Regions from separate parts of the Undibacterium sp. WLHG33 genome, predicted to be linked through region 1. Evidence: predicted binding sites of a transcription regulator. Region 1 holds the regulator's gene; each other region holds the start of a gene.

Region 1 (4,752 bases):
GTTTCGTCAGAAGCGCGACGGCGGGCCAGATCTTTGGGTGGAAGGCGAATCCGAAAAAGCGGAATACGATGAAAAAACAGAATTCGTAAAATTCCTGTTCAGGGCACAAATACGCTATCTCGACGGAAACAAAGTCACACAGCAACAAGAAGGAGAATTCCTTTCCTACGATAGTAAAAATGATGTCTTTGTCGGCGTCAATTCCAGCTCAGGTCAGGCAGTGTCAGGAGGCGGTCGCATCAAAACCACGATACAACCAAGAACTGAGAAACAGGCAAATTAAGATGGCATCAAAAGACAGCACGCTGACCGTCAAAGGTCTGCAAAAACGCTACGGTGCGCGACAAGTTGTGCGCGATGTATCGCTGCTGGTAAAAAGCGGCGAAGTCGTCGGGCTGCTGGGACCAAACGGCGCAGGTAAAACCACCTCTTTTTACATGATCGTCGGGCTGGTACCTTCCGACGCCGGCGAAATCAATATCGACGATACGAATGTTTCGGATTTACCGATACATCAGCGTGCTGTCCTCGGTCTGTCGTATCTGCCTCAGGAAGCATCAGTGTTTCGTAAACTGACGGTCGAAGAAAATATCCGCGCTGTACTAGAACTGCAAAAAGACAAAGACGGAAAATTTTTATCCGAGAAAAAAATCCGGCAACGTCTGGACAGCTTGCTGACCGATCTGCAGATAGAAAAAATCCGTGACAGTCAGGCGCTGGCTTTATCGGGCGGTGAACGACGTCGCGTCGAAATTGCGCGTGCACTCGCGACGAACCCGCGTTTTGTTCTGCTCGATGAACCTTTTGCCGGAGTCGATCCGATTGCAGTGATTGAGATTCAACGCATCGTCCGCTTCCTGAAAGAACGCGGTATCGGTGTGCTGATCACCGATCATAATGTCCGCGAAACGCTGGGTATCTGTGACCATGCCTACATCATCAATCAAGGCTCGGTATTAGCCAGCGGCAAACCCGACGACATCATTCAGAATGAGTCTGTGCGACGCGTCTATCTGGGAGAACATTTCCGGATGTAACGGGACGCATTATGAAACAAAGCCTGCAACTACGTACTTCTCAGCATCTTGCGCTGACGCCTCAACTGCAGCAATCGATACGGCTGTTGCAACTGTCAACGCTGGAACTGCATCAGGAACTGGAAACGCTGCTGATAGAAAATCCTATGCTGGAGCGTGTCGATGATCCTATGGATAATGCGGTCCGCCTGCTGGCGGATGGCGCCATCAACAATACAAGTACGACGCCGGATGCAGGCATGGAAAGCATCACTCCTTCTGAAAGCGCCGCGCCACAAGAAGCTGCTGTCGAAGCTGATGTGCCGGTCAACGACAGCATCAGTGCCAACGAAGAAGAGTGGAGTTTTAACGATGCGCCTTCCGGTGCAGCTAACGCCGATGAAGATGAAGGCAGGCCTCAGCTCGAATCTGCCCACATCAGCCTGCGTGACTATCTGCTGGAACAAATGCGCCTCACGCTCAGGGAAGCACGCGACCGCGCATTGCTGGAACTGATCATCGACACACTCGATGATAACGGCTACCTGACAGAAAGTCTGGAAGAAATTCACGCTGGTCTGCCACTCGAATTATTAATAGACGAAGAGGAATTATCGTTCGCGCTGAAGATGCTGCAGAGTTTTGATCCGCCGGGTGTCGGTGCGCGAAACTTATCAGAGTGTCTCGCGATACAGATCAGGCGCATGCCGAAAATTCCTTTTGTTACCCGCCGTCTTGCACTGGCACTGGTGGAAACACAGCTGACTTTGTTTGCACAAAGAGACTTCACAAAATTAAAAAAAATATTCGACTGCGATGATGAAGATTTGCGCGAAGCGCAGGCAGTCATACGGCAATGCGAACCACGGCCAGGTATCACATTTGCCACCAGCAGCTCAGACTATGCAGTACCGGATGTGATCGTCAGAAAAAATGGTAATGGCTGGCAAGTGTTACTGAATCAGGATGTGATGCCGAAACTGCGCGTGAGCAGTATGTACGCCAACATCATGCGGCAGAACCGCGGCGAAACAGGACTTGGAACCCAGTTACAGGAAGCACGCTGGCTGATCAAAAATATGCGTCAGCGCTTCGAAACAATCTTACGGGTGTCACAAGCGATAGTTGAAAGACAACGTAATTTTTTTGCGCATGGTGCTGTTGCGATGCGCCCTCTTGTTTTGCGCGAAATAGCTGATACACTGGGTCTGCACGAGAGCACTATTTCTCGTGTGACGACTCAGAAATACATGCTGACCCCGCATGGGATGTTTGAGTTGAAATATTTTTTCGGCAGCCATGTTGCGACGGAAACAGGGGGTGAAGCCTCTTCCACCGCGATACGTGCACTCATCAAGCAGTTGATAGGAGCAGAAGACCAGAAAAGCCCACTCTCTGATAGCAAAATCGCAGACATGCTGGGTGAACAGGGCATGGTAATTGCCCGACGGACCGTAGCCAAATACCGTGAAGCCCTGAAAATACCGCCAGTCAGTTTGCGAAAATCTTTGTAAGCAGTCCTTGTAATCACGGTTTGAATTGCTATATATGATTTAGCTCAACGCCGTAAAATCAAAATGAGCTTATTGTTATTAGCAAGCAATATCACTAAAGGAGCACAGTATGAATCTCACCATCAGTGGACATCACGTTGAAGTCACTCCTGCCATTCGTGAATATGTACATACCAAGCTGGAACGTATCCGGCGTCACTTTGATCAGGTCATTGATCTGACCGTCACGCTGACCGTCGACAAGCTGAGCGAAAAAGAGAAACGACATAAAGCCGACATTGACCTGCATATCAGTGGTAAAAATATTCACGTTGAAAGTCTGGCGCATGATTTATACGCTGCGATTGATACACTGATTGATAAACTGGATCGTCAGGTGATCAAGCATAAAGATAAAGTTCAGGGTCACGATCGCGATGCGATCAAACATATCCCTGATCCGGCATCGGCATAATCGCCCGCCTCCCGTTATTTACGGAACACGAAAACAAGGACGCCAACAGCGTCCTTTTTTGTTATCTGTTTTTTGTTATTTTTGTCGTACTGACGAAGTGCAAACAGGAATAAAATGATTGCCCTGTCACGACTATGTTAATGGTATCTACATGAGCGAATACGTAATCACTTCCGTTAAAAATCAGATCGGCTACATCACTCTCGACCGTCCGAAAGCATTGAACTCTCTGTCACTGGAGATGGTGCGCGCACTCACCGCCACATTATTGGCGTGGCGCGACGATACAACTATCCGTGCCGTATTCATACACAGCAGCAGTGAAAAAGCATTTTGTGCCGGTGGCGACATCCGCTTTTTCTATGACGTCGGCACCGCTACGCCAACTGGTGACAGCGCCCTGCTCGAAGATTTTTTTACCGAAGAATATGCGTTAAATCATTTGATACATTTTTACCCTAAGCCCTACATCGCGTTGATGAATGGTGTGGTGATGGGTGGCGGTATGGGCATTGCGCAGGCAGGTGAAAATTGCCGTCTGCGTATCGTGACCGAACGTACCAAAATGGCGATGCCGGAAGTGAACATCGGTTTATTTCCCGATGTCGGCGGTAGTTATTTCCTGTCGCGAACACCGGGTGAAATCGGTACTTATCTCGGTCTGACTGGCGATATCATTGCCGCTGCCGATGCCTTATATGCAGGCCTCGCTGACGTCTATATCCCAACATCTGAACTGCCAGCATTACTGACGATGCTGGAGCATACCGAAGCGGCAGATATACGCCTGGCGATACGTGAATTTGCTGCGCCATTTGCAGCGCAGGCCGATCCGGCCAGCAGTAAACTTGCCAGCCAGCGCGCCTTGATCGATCAGTTTTTCAGCGGCAACAATGTGCTGGCCATCGCAGAAAAATTAAGCAACAACAGCGATGCATTTGCTCAGCAAACACTGGTCACGATGGAGAAACGTTCGCCTTTACTGATGTGCGTCACGCTCGAACAACTGCGGCGCGGCGCACGTCAGAATGTGGCGGACTGTCTGCGCATGGAACGCGCCATGGTACGCCATTGCTTCAAACATGGCGAAGTGCTGGAAGGTGTGCGGGCCCTGGTCGTTGATAAAGACAATATGCCGCAATGGTTGCCTGCGCATCTGCGCGATGTGAGTCATGAACAGATCGCGCAATTCTTCACCGAAGTATGGCCGGCGTACGCACATCCGCTGCGGCATTTGCAGGGTTAATAGCGGACAGGTTTTAAAGCAATTTCACTTACAGGTTTACTGACAGATTTGCCAGTACGTTTTTGCTGGCATCAGCACAGCAGCGCCCATCACGCAATAAAGTGATGGGCGCTTTTTCATGGAACGCTGCTTAAAAAATGTGGCTGTATTTCTATCGCATCCGTGTTTCAGCAACAGATCACGACAAATCAAGCAACGAAGTATCAGGAAATTCCATTCTGAGCATCAAATATACTCCCCCCAGTATATGTAAACCACCCTTATTTTCTGCTGACAATAGACCTATTTTATAAAAAAGAGGGGGAGTATATGCACTCCCCCTCTTTCGTTTTGACTTCTGACTTACTTCATTTAATGATGTGAGCCACCACCCAGATACGCTGCTTTCACTGCCGGATCGTTCTGCAATTTATCGGCCGGACCATGCACAGAGATGCGCCCGTTTTCGAGGACGTAGCCATAATCCGCAACAGCGAGTGCGGCTGCCGCAAACTGCTCGACCAGCAACATGGTGCGCCCTTC
Region 2 (4,752 bases), 300 kb from region 1:
CGACGCTGGTCCGTCCACGCAGCTGCTGATCGAGGAACTTGTCCATGCCAACCGCTTGCAATTGTTGATAAGCAGAGAAGTTATTACCCCAGGTCAACCGATTGAGCAGCAGCTCTGGCTGGACGTTTGCTTTAGTAAAAGTATTACCGCTCGGAGGAAGAAAGCGGGATGGGCCTGCGTCAGTCACCCGGTTTGTCGTGGGTGACGTGGTACATCCCGACATCGCAAAAACAAGAATCAGCAGCGGGCATAACACCAGCAGGCGCTGTAAAGGTGAGTCGCTCATCATGAAAGTCACTTCTCCGGATCCTATCGATGTGTATCAGCATACAACGGATTGTCCGGTGATTGGATGACTGGTAAGTGACGAAATGCAACCGAGTGTGGCGTTACATCAGGAAACGTCACAGATCATACGATGTTGTCACTCTCGTCCGGCAGACTTTCCAGCGGCGAGCTGTCAGTCTGATCCTGATCAAAATAGCCGGGGAGCAGGCCGCCGTCAGCATTGTTGAGATTGGCCGTTGAGGAGTTGTCTGCGATGGCCTGATGCGAATTACCATTTATCAGATGACTGATGCCCTGAAATAAAAAAGCGCCGGCAGCGACACTCGCGGCTGTTGCGGCGACGGTTCCCAGCATACTGCCACCGGTATTACCGAAAAAACTGCTTGCAGGCGCTGTTGCAACGGCAGTTGGCTGGTTGACAGGTGCGGCTGCCATCGCCGGATAGGCCGCTAACGGTGCACCAGTGACAGAAGTCGTGGTATTGGATGGGATGTTTAACGGGCGGCTGCTGGCGCTATTACCCCAGCCGCTGGCGGCAGGATCGAGAAACTGTGTAGGTGCCGCCTGATTATGTGTGGCGTTGAGCGCCTGTTGCTCGCGCAAATCTGCCTGCAGGCTGGCGATCTGGCTGTTCGCATTTGCCAGTGCCTGTTCCAGTAATAGTGCACGTTGCACTAAAAGGTAGCTTGCGTCGGTTTGCTTGCTGACTGCCTCATTGATCAGGCTGGCAGCTTGCGGGTCTTTGACCACGCCTTGTACCTGAACCAGCTGGGCGAGAAAGTTCTGCAGAATCTGCATTTCCTGAGGTGACATATTTTTCTCCTGAAAAAGCACTATGTGCACTATCTGGTTATGACATGGCTTTTTTCAATGCACGCAATGATTCAATGCTCACGCAGCGCGCGCCGGTATTGTATTGCCTCTGCGACATGGGCAGAACTGATCTGATCTGCAGCAGCCAGATCAGCAATCGTACGGGCGACTTTCAGCACACGGTGATAGGCGCGCGCCGACCAGTTAAATTTGCTCATGGCATTTTTCAGTAACTGATCTGCATTCCCATCAGGGCGGCAGTAGGTATCAATTTCTGTGGTGGAAAGTAAATTATTGACCTTACCTTGCCGCCGTTGCTGGCGTTCAAATGCGGCATCTACCCGCTGCGCCACGATTGCGCTGGATTCTCCGCTTGCTTGTTTCAGCAGATCCTCATGCGGTAGTGCCGCTACCTGAATCTGTAAATCGATACGATCCAGCAAAGGGCCGGAAATTTTATCCTGATAACGGGCAATACTGTCTGGCGTGCAGCGGCATTTGCCATTACTATGGCCGAAGTAGCCGCAAGGACATGGATTCATTGCAGCAATTAGCTGAAAACGTGCCGGAAAATCGGCTTGCCGCGCCGCGCGGGAAATGGTGATGTGCCCGGATTCCAGCGGTTCCCGCAACACTTCCAGAACACGTCGGTCAAACTCTGGAAGTTCATCAAGAAATAAAACGCCCTGATGCGCCAGTGATATTTCACCCGGACGCGGCGTACCGCCACCGCCAACCAGTGCCACGGCAGAAGCAGTATGGTGCGGAGCACGGTAAGGGCGCGATTTCCACTTATCGATAGAGAAACCTGACGTCAGGGATTGTACCGCCGCCGATTCCAGTGCCTCTTGGTCTTTCATTGATGGCAGTATTCCCGGAAAGCGGGCAGCCAGCATGGATTTTCCTGTCCCGGGTGGGCCGACCATCAGTACAGAATGACTACCGGCAGCGGCAACCTCAAGCGCACGTTTTGCCTGTAACTGGCCTTTGACTTCGGAAAAATCAGGATAGGCGCGACTTTGCATCACAGCCTGCGGACGATGCCTCTGCAACTTGTTTTCTTCGGCAATCGCAGCGAAGTGTGCACAAACCTGGAGCAGGGAGTCGGCAGGATAAATTGCCGCGTCCGTTACCAAAGCAGCTTCATCGGCATTAGCTCTGGGTAAAATAAACGCGGGTTCTGTCTGTCCTGCTGTCGTGCTTTTACAAATCGCAAAGGTCATTGCCAGTGCACCGCGGATGGGGCGCAATTCACCTGACAGTGATAATTCACCTGCAAATTCGTATTGTTCCAGTGCATCTGCGGGAATTTGCCCGGATGCTGCAAGTATGCCCAGTGCAATAGGTAAATCGAAACGACCGGATTCTTTAGGTAAATCTGCCGGTGCCAGATTGACAGTGATTCTTTTTGCCGGGAATTCAAAGCGGGCATTTTGTAATGCGGCTCTGACGCGGTCCTTCGACTCTTTGACTTCTGTCTCAGGGAGCCCAACGATAGTAAAAGCAGGTAAACCATTGGCCAGATGGACCTCCACCGTGACTTGCGGAGCATCCATCCCATTGAGTGCGCGACTTTTAAGAACCGCCAGCGACATATCCCGAGCGCCCTGTTATTCCGTTATCTGTGCTTCTAATGCGGCGACACGTGCTTCCAGCGCTTCCAGCTTGCTGCGGGTCTTTGCCAGCACTTGTGCCTGTATATCAAATTCTTCCCGCGTGACCAGATCCAGTTTGGAGAAGCCCTGAGTCATGATGGCTTTGACATTTTTTTCTATGTCTTTGGCCGGCGAGTTTTCCAGAGCCTGACTGATTTTTGCCTGTACATCACTGAAGAAATTTTGCTTATCCATAATATTCCTGCCTGTATTTTTGTGTGAGATTGTTGTTGCACTCTGCTAGTGCGAAAAAAAGTACAGCGATAAAACACATCGCTTGCCCCGCGTCAAAACAGTGCGGCGGGCAGTAGCCAGCATGTTATGCGGCTTGTTTGCATGCAGCGGAAATCATAACGTAAAGCCGGTGCCATGCCCACCAGAGCGTTCTTCTCATTGTATTCCTATAGCGGATTGTTATGCCCTTATTCCATTAATGCGAACGGGCTGTACACGAAAAATTACAGTTGGCACGACTTCTGCTAATAGTGAAGCGTTCGTAACTTTCCGAAGTTCATTTCCTGCAAAGCCACGAACGATCTTCTGGCTTTGCGTACCACCGGTGGTTGATGAAGTGAGTTCAGTTCAGTTTTTTTATTTAAATCGATGTTGACTATATACAAGGGGAAGCATAATGAAAAAATCAGTACTCGCCGCTGCAGTGACCGCAACTTTGTTAAGCAGTTTTGCATACGCAGATGAACCAAAACCAGACAATGAACTGAGTTTTAACATTGGCGTTGCCAGTGAATATCGTTATCGTGGTATTGCGCAGACACGTCTGGAGCCGGCATTACAAGGCGGTGCGGATTACACCCACAATCCTAGTGGCTTTTACGCCGGTACATGGTTATCGACCATTAAATGGGTGAAAGACGCCGGTGGCAGTGGCGATGTCGAATGGGATATTTACGCTGGTAAGAAAGGCGAGATCACGAAGGATGTCAGCTATGACGCCGGTGTTCTGACTTATGTCTATCTGTCAAACGGTCTCGACAAGGTTCCGGGGTTTGTTGATGCGAATACGACTGAAATTTACGGTCAGATCGGCACTGGACCTGTGTACGCAAAGTATTCTCACTCTGTGACGAATCTGTTTGGCTTCGTCAATAGTAAGAACAGTGGCTACCTGGATCTGGGTGCAAACATTGAGTTGCCGGATGCGTATACCCTGAATTTGCATGTCGGTCGCCAGATGATAAAAAACAATTCAGCGTCTTCGTATACCGACTGGAAGGTGGGCGTTACAAAAGAATTCTTTGGTGTGAATTTCAGTCTGGCCGCAGTTGGCACCAATGCTGACAAAAAACTGTATGTCACGCCAGCAGGCAAATTTACCGGCAAGACCACTTTGTTGTTGACTGCTGTAAAAACTTTCTGAAATGAGAGAACAACATGAAACTGATTACTGCCATTATTAAACCGTTTAAGCTCGACGAAGTCCGCGAAGCTTTATCAGAAATGGGTGTGCAAGGAATTACCGTGACTGAGGTCAAAGGTTTCGGTCGTCAGAAAGGACATACCGAGTTGTACCGTGGTGCTGAGTATGTCGTCGATTTTTTGCCGAAAACAAAAATTGAAGCGGCTGTCGATGATGCGATTGTGGATCGCGCGATTGAGGCGATTGAAAGCGCTGCACGTACCGGAAAAATCGGTGACGGCAAGATTTTCGTCTATGACCTGCAACAGGTTGTGCGTATTCGTACCGGCGAAACCGGCAACGACGCACTCTGATTGGCACACTAGGGAGTTCATATGAAAAAAGTACTGAAGAGTATGCTGGTTGCGGGCGCATTTCTCGCATCCATAGGAATGACAGCGATGGCATGGGCTGACGATGCTCCGGCCAATGCAGATGCGATTGCCGCATCTGCGGTTGCCACCAGTGCCTCGACACCCGCAGTGACGGAGGCGGCGACTGCTTCGGCGGCGGCAACTGCGCCAGCGGTGGCTCCGGCTGCAGCGACCGCATCAGCAGCAGAGGCAGCGGCGACACCAG
Region 3 (4,752 bases), 1.8 Mb from region 1:
CAGGTGCCAGCACCCGCATGAACAGAAACGAAGCACCCCAGATCGCAGCCAGCGATAAAAGGCGAAGAAGATCAACACTGCGCATGCGGTTTTCCGTATCGATGAAAAACGCTCAGCTTAACAAATTAGCGTGCGCGCCGCTGGCTATTTCCGGTCATCAGGTGCGAAGACTATTTACATGGGCTTGAAGCGCCACGCATAGGCCTGACTGACTTTGAGTTTTTCCGGACTGCCATGCAGTTCAACCAGATAGCGCCCCATGTCGTCACGCTGTGCGCGCGCGATCGCATCGGCACGCACCACGGTGCCGCGATGGATCTGCCAGAAGATATCGGGATCGAGACCTTCCATCAATTCTTTCAGCGGCTTGCGCACATGCGCTTCATCATGCCCGCACACGACGCGGGTATATTTTTCATCGGAACTGAAAAACAGAATTTTTTCTATCGGGAACATCTTGATCGTATCGCCGACGCTGGCACTGATCCAGCGTATGCGCTCGGCCGCATTACCACGGATGCGCTTGTCGAGTTCCGACATCAGCTGGCTCAGATCGGGTGCGGCTTGTTTGCTGGCAAGACGTGCTTTCAGACGCGCGATCGCTTCCGCCAAACGCGCCTGTGCCACTGGCTTCAACAGATAGTCGATCGCACCGGCGGCAAACGCATCGAGTGCATGGTTATCGTAAGCGGTGGTGAACACCGCATGGCAACGCCCTTTGACGGCATTTGCCACATCCAGTCCCGACATGCCGGGCATGCGGATATCCAGAAATGCGATGTCGGGCTGATGGGTATAAATTGCATCGAGCGCATCAGCGCCATGCTCGCATTCAGCAACGATCTGCAATTCCGGCCATAGATCATTGAGCATGCGGCGTAATTCTTTACGTGGTAAATCTTCATCTTCAGCGATGATGGCGGTGATCATGCAGCCTCCGTCTGTTTTTCTAAAGGAATTGTGATGATGGCAGCAACCCCGCCCTCGGGGCGGGCTTTCAGCAACAGGCTGGCGCGGTCACCGTACATCGCCGCCAGCCGCTGATGGATATTCGCCAGACCAATGCCAGAGCCACTGTTGTGACCGCCAAAGCCGACGCCATCATCTTCGACGCGCATTTCCAGCATGGGCTGTTCCTGGATGGCGATAACGCTGACCTTCACGGCAATGTGCGCCGCGCCGACCTTGGGTTCTATGCCGTGTTTGATCGCATTCTCGACTAAAGAAATCAGCATCAACGGCGGCACCGCGGCGTCCGCAATCTGTGATTCGACACTGAAACTCAGACGCGGAATACGGGCCTGCATCAGACTCAGATACGCATGCACCGCATCAAGTTGGTTGCTCAAACGCGACTGCACCGAGCCGCCGTCATCGCGCATCTGCGGTATGGTTGCGCGCAGATAATCGACCAGATGATCGACAATCGCGACCGCCCGCGCTGGCTCAGTGCTGATCGCCGAACGTACACCGGCCAGTGTGTTGAACAGAAAGTGCGGTTCCACCTGCGCGGCCAATACCGACAAGCGTAATTCGGTTTCTCTTTGCATCGCCTGCGCCTGTTCTGAGGCGCGCTTGCTCTGTGCGACTTTCAACATATTGCGCTGGCGAGAAAACAGCCAGAGATCATAGCCGCCGCTGAGGTAAATACAGACGGAAGACAATACCAAACCAATATAAAAACCTTTCCAGAAATCCGAGCCTGCAGTATCCGGTGGACGTGGCGCGCGGTTCTGGCTGCCATCCTGCAACCCCTGCTCAAATCCGGCTTTGAATTCCGATAACCAGTTTCCCGCAGGCGTAGCCGCGGTTGTTTTTGCAGGATCCGGCGAACCAGAATAATGCAATTTCAGCGCGGTCAGCATCGGTGCCTCGTAATGCAATAATTGCTGTGTCGCCTGCCTCGCCGCAAAAAATAGCAACAGACTGCACAATAATCCGGCACATAAGACCGTGATCAGACAACGCCATTCTTTTTTTTCTGCGTAGCCGCGTTGTCGCACCCAGACCGCCAGCGCAGCACCACCAAGATGCATCGTGGTACCGGCAAGAGACAGCGGTATCCAGACGACAAAGAAGGTACGCCAGTCGGCACCGCGCGCCGCATCGATCAGAAAAATCAACAGCAGCGCGGGAATCAGCGTACCCATCCAGGCGCGTGCGCGATAGCGATACCAGGTGCGTGAAAACACCGGATAATTGCGCGCACGGGTCAGCCAGGATTCGCTTCTGGCTGAAACTTCCGGTGGCAATATTTCTTCATTTACCGATGGCGGCATATCGATTGCAGATGTGGCTGACATGATCTTCCCTTTCACAGACGAAGGCAGTCTACGCGGACGTCATCGCATTGCGTGAGCATGCGACGAATGCAGATCAGGGCGGATAAAACAGGTGTCGTACCGGATGAAACGATTCACGCGGATTCAGGCCGATTCAGCGCCACCGTTGCTGGCGGCTTCTGCATTCGCACGCTGTTGTTTGGCAATGCGGACGATGGTGTTGCGGATAGAAGTCAGAACCGCGACGGAGTTGAAAGGTTTCACGATAAAACCATGCACACCGCGCTGCTGCGCATCCTGAATCAACCCCGCGTTAATTCCGGACGACACCAGAAACAGCAGCGACTTTGGCAGCTCGGTGCGTAGCTGGGTGATGATGGCCCAGCCGGCTTCATTGGCCTCGCCGATATCAATGCAGACAATCTGCGGCCTGAGCCGGATCACGCGCGCCAGGCTGGCTGGTGCGAGGTTAGCGTCAGCAATCACTTCATGGCCGCCGTTATTGAGTACGGAAGTCAGTAAATTGCGGGCAATCGCATTCGCGTCCAGAATAACGGCTTTAAGCATAGAAAACCTGACAAGATAAAAGCAATTTGCATCTTAATGCAAAACTTTAATGTAAAACATTAAGTAAGAGGAAAAAGGCGGAAAAAGCCACATCCGCTTACGCCGGAGAGCATATAGAGATTGCTCTCCCGGCACATCGCGATCATCAGATCATCAGTCTTTATCGCCAGCTTCGCCTTTCGCATTTTTAACATAGGTTTCCAGCCAGCGATCCTGTTCCCACAACATGTGCAGCACGGATTCCCGCGCACGATAACTATGACTTTCATTCGGCAGCATTACCAGACGCGTGACCGCGCCCAGACCTTGCAGAGCCTGATACATGCGCTCACTTTGGATAGGGAAAGTGCCGGGGTTGTTGTCTTGTTCACCGTGAATAAAGAGTATCGGGTCTTTGATCTGGTTAGCAAAATTAAACGGTGACATTTCCTGATACGTCTTGCGCGCCTGCCAGAAATTGCGCTCTTCTGACTGAAAGCCAAACGGCGTCAGTGTACGGTTGTAAGCGCCAGAACGTGCAATGCCGGCGCGGAACAAGCGCGTGTGCGTCAGCAGATTGGCGGTCATGAACGCGCCGTAACTGTGACCACCGATCGCGATACGGTTGCGGTCGGCGACACCAAGCCGTACAACTTCGTCGATCGCAGCTTCGGCACTCATTTTGAGTTGTTCGAGGTAAGTGTCGTTTGGCTCTTTCTTACCCTCACCGATAATCGGCATGGTCGGACCATCCAGCACGGTATAACCACGTGCCAGCATCACTTGCGGACCGTTATAGGAAATCCGGTTGAATTTATACGGCGAACCATTTACCTGTCCTGCTGCTTCGGCCGTTTTAAATTCACGCGGATAGGCCCACATAATCATGGGGCGCGGACCATCGCGTTTCGGGTCGTAGCCCGGCGGCAGATACAGGGTCGCGGTCAGATCGACACCATCTTCACGTTCATAACGGAGCTGCTGTTTTTTAACGCCTTTGAGTTGCGGCAATGGATGCGGGAACTGCGTCAGCGCCCGCGCTGCGTCATTATGTGCCAGATCACGCACGAAATAATTTGGCCTTTCCTCGTTCGATTCGCGGCTGGTGACGATGCTGGTGCCTTTGTCATTCAACAAGCCAAGCACTTCTTCGTAATACGGTGCATGCGAACGGAACATGCGCACCGCTTGCTTGCTGTTGAGATCAAACCGGTCCAGAAACGGACGGTCACCTTCAGAACTGGCACCATTGCCAATCAGGAAAATCGACTTGCCGTCCGGTGCCAGCCTCAGCACCGCGCGACCGTACTGATTTTGCGTCATCACTGGCTGCCCCGGATGGGCGTACTGGTCTTCTGATTTACGGGCAAACAAGAGTTCCGGTTTGCTGTCGGCGACGCCGGGACGTATGCGCCAGATGCGGGTATCACGGGTTTTCCACCAGCTTTCTGTCACCAGCGCCAGCCCGTCATTACCCCATTGAATATTATTAAAGCGCCACGCCAGATCCATCAGTTTTTGTGGCGGCGCGTCAAACGGTGCCGCCTGCTGCATCAGAACATCATGCACTTTAACTGGCGCATCTGGATCACCGCCAGCCTGTGCTTCCAGCCAGTATAAGGTCGCGGGTTTGTCGTTGCGCCAGGCAAAATCACGCGGCCCGGCCTGTACCGCATCATTCCCGGTCGGCAGGCGCTCCCGCATAGGACGTTCTGCGATGGTTTTTACTTTCCTGCCATTCTCATCCCACAATTCGATCAGCTGCGGAAAACGATCTACTGGCAGCATCGTTGAATAAGGGCGACGTAATTGTGTGGTCAGAATCAGATTACCGTCGGGCGACGCCTGCGCTTTGGTCAGCGTCATGACCGGGCCTATGCGGCGCACGTCGCCACTGACACTGACAAATGCCAGTTGTGTTTGC
Region 4 (4,752 bases), 1.1 Mb from region 1:
GTACGGATACACTTTTTGCAGGCAGTGCAGATAATCTTCGGCGGCACGTTCTATCGGCGTGTCGGCGTTTTTGCCGATGTTCAGGCCGAGCACACCTTGCTTTTCCTGATAAAAGCGCGATGACTGCACATTGTTGACGAATGCATCAACGCCGCCGTTGTTGAATCCCATACGGTTGATGATCGCTTCTGCTTTTGGCAGGCGGAACATGCGTGGCTGCGGATTACCCGGCTGCGCGCGCGGCGTGACGGTGCCGATTTCTATCGAGCCAAAACCGAGCGCGGCGAGGCCGTCGATGTAGGCGCCGTCTTTGTCCAACCCCGCCGCCAGCCCGACCGGATTCGGGAAATGCACCCCCATGACAGTACGCACATCGGCGGCTGGTTTGCTGATCAGACCGCCAAGACCGAGATGGCAGAGTCCGCGCAGTGCAGGCAAGGCAAAGTGGTGGGCGGCTTCCGGTTCCATTGCGAACAGCAGCGGACGTGCCAGCGAGTAAAGTAAGTTATTTGCCATGATATTTATAAAAAATGGGGGGTATATAAGAAAAAAGCCGAATTGTCAGCGTAAATAGTGGGCTTTAAAAAATACTGGGGGGAGTATATTTGAGCTGTTTTTCCGCATTTTGATGTGTTTTCAGATGATTCTCAGACTGATTACGCCGCCAGCGTTTGCCATTGTCCATGCATCAGCGCATCAAGCGGCGTGAAATTGGTTTTGTAAGCCATCTTGGCGCTGGCGGCAATCCAGTAGCCAAGATAAACATAGGGCAGTTTTAATTCTTTGCTCTGCCGTATTTGCCACAAGACGTTGTAAGTACCATACGAGGCGGCTGCTTCATCCGGTTCAAAAAACGTGTAGACAGATGACAAACCGTCGCTCAGTACGTCGATGATACTGACCATTTTCAGTACATGGTGTTCGTCGCGGAATTCAACCAGACGGGTATTGACCCGGCTTTGCAACAGAAACTGCGCATATTGTTCGCGGCTGTCGTTATCCATGCCACCGCCGGTGTGACGCTGATTCTGATAGCGCTGATACAGTTCATAGTGCTCGTGCGAATACGCGAGTGTCGTCACGCGTGCTGTCAGATTCGCGTGTTTTTTCCACGCCCGGCGCTGGCTGCGGTTTTCGCTGAATTCATCCACCCTGACTCTGACCGGGGTACAGGCACGGCAGGCGTCGCAATACGGGCGATAGATGAAATTACCACTGCGCCGGAAACCTTTTCTGACCAGTTCTGAATATGTGTCTGCATTAATCAGATGCGCCGGTGTCGCCACTTGCGAGCGCGCCTCCAGTCCTTCCAGATAGCTGCAAGGGTAGGGCGCGGTTGCATAAAACTGTATGCTCGCAAAAGGAAGTTCGTTGAGTTGCGTCACGGTGATTTACTTTGCTGTCATTGATATAGCGTCCTCAGCGGTTGCCATTCCTCGATCATCGGTTGTGTGGTCGCCTGTGCTATCCAACGGATAAACTCGGCGCGGGCGATGGGTTTTGCGCCCAGTGAAGCCAGGTGCGCTGTCTCTTGCTGGCAGTCTATCATTTTCACTCCGTGTTCACGTAAGAAAAATACCAGGTGACTCAGCGCAATTTTGGAGGCATTCGATACCCGTGCAAACATGGATTCGCCATAAAACATGCGACCGATGCAAACGCCGTAAGCGCCGCCGGCTAACTCACCATCGAGCCAGACTTCGGATGAGTGCGCGTAACCGAGCTGATGCAGACCGCAGTAGCCCGCCACGATGTCTTCGGATATCCAGGTGCCGTTGCCATCTTTGCGCGGTGCCGCGCAGGCGCGCATGACTTGTTCAAAAGCCGAGTCAAAGCGGATTTCCCAGCGAGGATCGGTACGGATTTTTTTTAAGCTTTTTTTCAGACTGTCTGAAATTCTGAAGTCCGATATTTGCAGCACCATGCGCGGGTCGGTGGACCACCACAATATCGGCTGGCCTTCAGAAAACCAGGGGAAAATACCTTGTTTGTATGCCATTAAAAGGCGCTGCGGCGACAGATCTGCTCCTGCTGCCAGAAGGCCAGCCGCACCATCCCGCTCAGTAAGTGCCGTCGCTGCATCAGGAAAGGGCGTTTCCGCTTCCAGCCAGGGAATCATCGCACTCCTTTCTGTATTTGCACTAAAACTGCGCTTTTGTGGCGTGCAAAATGCTTGTACATGGTGCGTGTTAAATTGATATTATCCATAAAATTCAATGACTTAAAGTGTTTGCACCAAATTGGAATGTTTATTGCTTTATCTGTGTGAAATTAATTCAGAAGTGCACATTTAATGGGAGGTATCAGCATGAACGTACAAATCGATGGCGCCAATGCTTTGTTTATTTTGCTCGGTGCAATCATGATTCTAGCAATGCACGCAGGATTTGCGTTTCTGGAATTAGGCACTGTGCGCAAAAAAAACCAGGTCAACGCACTGGTGAAGATTATTGTCGATTTCGCGGTATCGACGATTGCTTATTTCTTTGTCGGTTACAGCATCGCTTATGGCATCCAGTTTTATTCCGGCGCTGAAGTGCTGGTGGCAAAGAATGGTTTTGAGCTAGTGAAATTTTTCTTTTTACTGACCTTTGCGGCAGCGATACCGGCAATTATTTCCGGCGGCATTGCCGAGCGCGCTAAATTCTATCCGCAACTGATTGCAACGGCAGTGCTGGTCGGTGTTTTATATCCTTTGTTTGAAGGCATCGCCTGGAATCACCGCTTCGGCATTCAGGACTGGCTGAAAGCGGCTTTTTCTGAGGAGTTCCATGATTTCGCCGGTTCTGTTGTGGTGCATGCTTTTGGCGGATGGGTCGCGTTGCCTGCGGTGCTGCTGCTGGGCGCGCGCCGTGGCCGGTATATGAAAAATGGCGCGATTGCGGCGCACCCACCTTCCAGTATTCCATTTCTGGCGCTGGGTGCGTGGATATTAACGGTGGGCTGGTTCGGCTTCAACGTCATGAGCGCACAGACGCTGGATAAGATGAATGGTCTGGTGGCGATTAATTCCCTGATGGCGATGGTGGGCGGAACGCTGGTCGCTTTGCTGATGGGGAAGAATGATCCCGGCTTTGTGTATAACGGCCCGCTGGCGGGTCTGGTCGCGGTTTGCGCCGGCTCTGATCTGATGCATCCTCTGGGGGCGCTGATCACCGGTGGTGTGGCCGGTGCTATTTTTGTCTGGATGTTCACCTGGACACAAAATAAATGGAAGGTGGATGATGTGCTCGGTGTCTGGCCTTTGCATGGTTTGTGCGGCGCGTGGGGCGGGATGGCTGCCGGTATTTTTGGTCAGAAGATGCTGGGCGGGCTGGGCGGCGTCAGTTTGTTGTCGCAAGTCTTTGGTACCGTGCTCGGCATTGTGATTGCATTTTCCGGTGGCTACGCGATTTACGGTTTGTTGAAAAAAACCATGGGCATACGTCTCGATCCTGAGCAGGAATTCGAGGGGGCTGATTTGTCGATACATAAAATTTCATCGACGGCAGAGCGCGAATCCAGTTGGTAATATCTGCTGAAGATGGCGATCGCAGTGCTGGAGTATCAGCGAGAGAGGTGAGGCTTCAAAATAAAAAAGGGTGGAATTTCCACCCTTTTTTATTTTGAAGCATCTTTGCGTGGTATCGCTTAATCTTCTTGTCGCATCGGTTTAAAGATGTCATGCGCGTAGAGTTTGTAGCATTCACCTTGCTGGGCACGGCTGTAGTTTTCAAAAAAGAATTTCAGGGTATAGCTGATGGTTGGGAAGGCAATCTCATTCCACGGGATTTCTTTTTCTGAGAACAGTTGCACTTCCAGACTTTCCGTGCCTGCTGCGTAATTCAGATCCAGTAAAGTGGCGCGGTAAAACAGATGTACCTGATGCACATGCGGCACATTCAGAATAGAGAATAAGTCGTGTAACTGGATATTGGCGCCGGCTTCTTCCTCCGTTTCTCTTTGTGCTGCCTGTGCGGTCGTTTCATTGTTTTCCATGAAGCCTGCCGGTAAAGTCCAGTAGCCGTAGCGTGGCGCGATCGCCCGTTTGCAAAGCAGGATTTTCAATTCGCCATTCTCTTCCCATACCGGTATTGAGCCGACTACCATCTTGGGATTCTGATAATGGATGGCGCCGCAAGACGTGCAGACGAAACGTTCGCGGGTATCGTCAGCGGGGATCTTCAGCTCGACGGGAGCCGCGCAATCGGAACAGAATTTCATGGTAAATGGCGAAAAAATTAAGCGGTCTCAGCAGTGTATCAATTCATCGCGCGTTTGGCGTGCTTTGACTGGTAATTGTCATTGCATTGCGAAAGATTTGCGCAAAGCAGCAAAAACGTGTATAGTTTATCCCTTCAGACGCGGGGTGGAGCAGTCTGGCAGCTCGTCGGGCTCATAACCCGAAGGTCGTAGGTTCAAATCCTGCCCCCGCAACCAGAATTACAAAAAAAAGCCGCGTTGTTACGTGGCTTTTTTTTCTTAGAACGATGATTATTTTTGATTGTGTTCCACAATATGGACTACAATCTAGCATCTACTGATTTGACGGGTCGGGCACCACTTATTTTTTTGTGCTCTCAAATACACCCTGATCTGCCCTCTTGATGGGCGTCGTCACCTGAATGGGGTGCGACAAAATTAAATGCATAAAGTTGTGGGTTGAAGCAAGTTTATTGCTGCTTCGTCCTGCTGTATGACATCTATTAAACCCGTGTAATTACTATTTGCATGAATACTGCTGAGGCAAAGCGAGTCCTCGAAACAGCCTTG

The links. Region 1 encodes sigma-54, which starts transcription at its own class of promoters, with help from an activator protein. Its sites were predicted from a motif close to TGGCANGNAANCTGCTTT; they were not measured.
Region 2: a site for sigma-54 is predicted at 3,222-3,239, ahead of ACOTSW_RS00455 (TorF family putative porin). Genes of this name have one in related genera too.
Region 3: a site for sigma-54 is predicted at 2,868-2,885, ahead of ACOTSW_RS11235 (ANTAR domain-containing response regulator). Genes of this name have one in related genera too.
Region 4: a site for sigma-54 is predicted at 2,242-2,259, ahead of ACOTSW_RS14185 (ammonium transporter). Genes of this name have one in related genera too.

The regions. Positions count from the first base shown of each region.
Region 1 covers NZ_CP186697.1:390,457-395,208, reverse strand. Annotated here, with positions in the region: gene lptA (lipopolysaccharide transport periplasmic protein LptA) at 1-283, shown strand, start outside; gene lptB (LPS export ABC transporter ATP-binding protein) at 285-1,037, shown strand; gene ACOTSW_RS01845 (RNA polymerase factor sigma-54) at 1,049-2,530, shown strand; gene hpf (ribosome hibernation-promoting factor, HPF/YfiA family) at 2,640-2,984, shown strand; gene ACOTSW_RS01835 (enoyl-CoA hydratase/isomerase family protein) at 3,136-4,230, shown strand; gene ACOTSW_RS01830 (ABC transporter ATP-binding protein) at 4,582-4,752, opposite strand, start outside.
Region 2 covers NZ_CP186697.1:94,693-99,444, forward strand. Annotated here, with positions in the region: gene ACOTSW_RS00435 (DUF1800 domain-containing protein) at 1-286, opposite strand, end outside; gene ACOTSW_RS00440 (DUF2076 family protein) at 412-1,101, opposite strand; gene ACOTSW_RS00445 (YifB family Mg chelatase-like AAA ATPase) at 1,173-2,696, opposite strand; gene ACOTSW_RS00450 (accessory factor UbiK family protein) at 2,712-2,951, opposite strand; gene ACOTSW_RS00455 (TorF family putative porin) at 3,388-4,134, shown strand; gene ACOTSW_RS00460 (P-II family nitrogen regulator) at 4,149-4,487, shown strand; gene ACOTSW_RS00465 (ammonium transporter) at 4,509-4,752, shown strand, end outside.
Region 3 covers NZ_CP186697.1:2,450,963-2,455,714, reverse strand. Annotated here, with positions in the region: gene ACOTSW_RS11250 (DMT family transporter) at 1-85, opposite strand, end outside; gene ACOTSW_RS11245 (LytR/AlgR family response regulator transcription factor) at 175-930, opposite strand; gene ACOTSW_RS11240 (sensor histidine kinase) at 927-2,303, opposite strand; gene ACOTSW_RS11235 (ANTAR domain-containing response regulator) at 2,427-2,849, opposite strand; gene ACOTSW_RS11230 (prolyl oligopeptidase family serine peptidase) at 3,003-4,752, opposite strand, start outside.
Region 4 covers NZ_CP186697.1:3,119,392-3,124,143, reverse strand. Annotated here, with positions in the region: gene ACOTSW_RS14200 (quinone-dependent dihydroorotate dehydrogenase) at 1-516, opposite strand, end outside; gene ACOTSW_RS14195 (arginyltransferase) at 657-1,385, opposite strand; gene aat (leucyl/phenylalanyl-tRNA--protein transferase) at 1,403-2,119, opposite strand; gene ACOTSW_RS14185 (ammonium transporter) at 2,309-3,511, shown strand; gene ACOTSW_RS14180 (NUDIX hydrolase) at 3,631-4,203, opposite strand; tRNA gene ACOTSW_RS14175 (tRNA-Met) at 4,343-4,419, shown strand; gene scpB (SMC-Scp complex subunit ScpB) at 4,711-4,752, shown strand, end outside.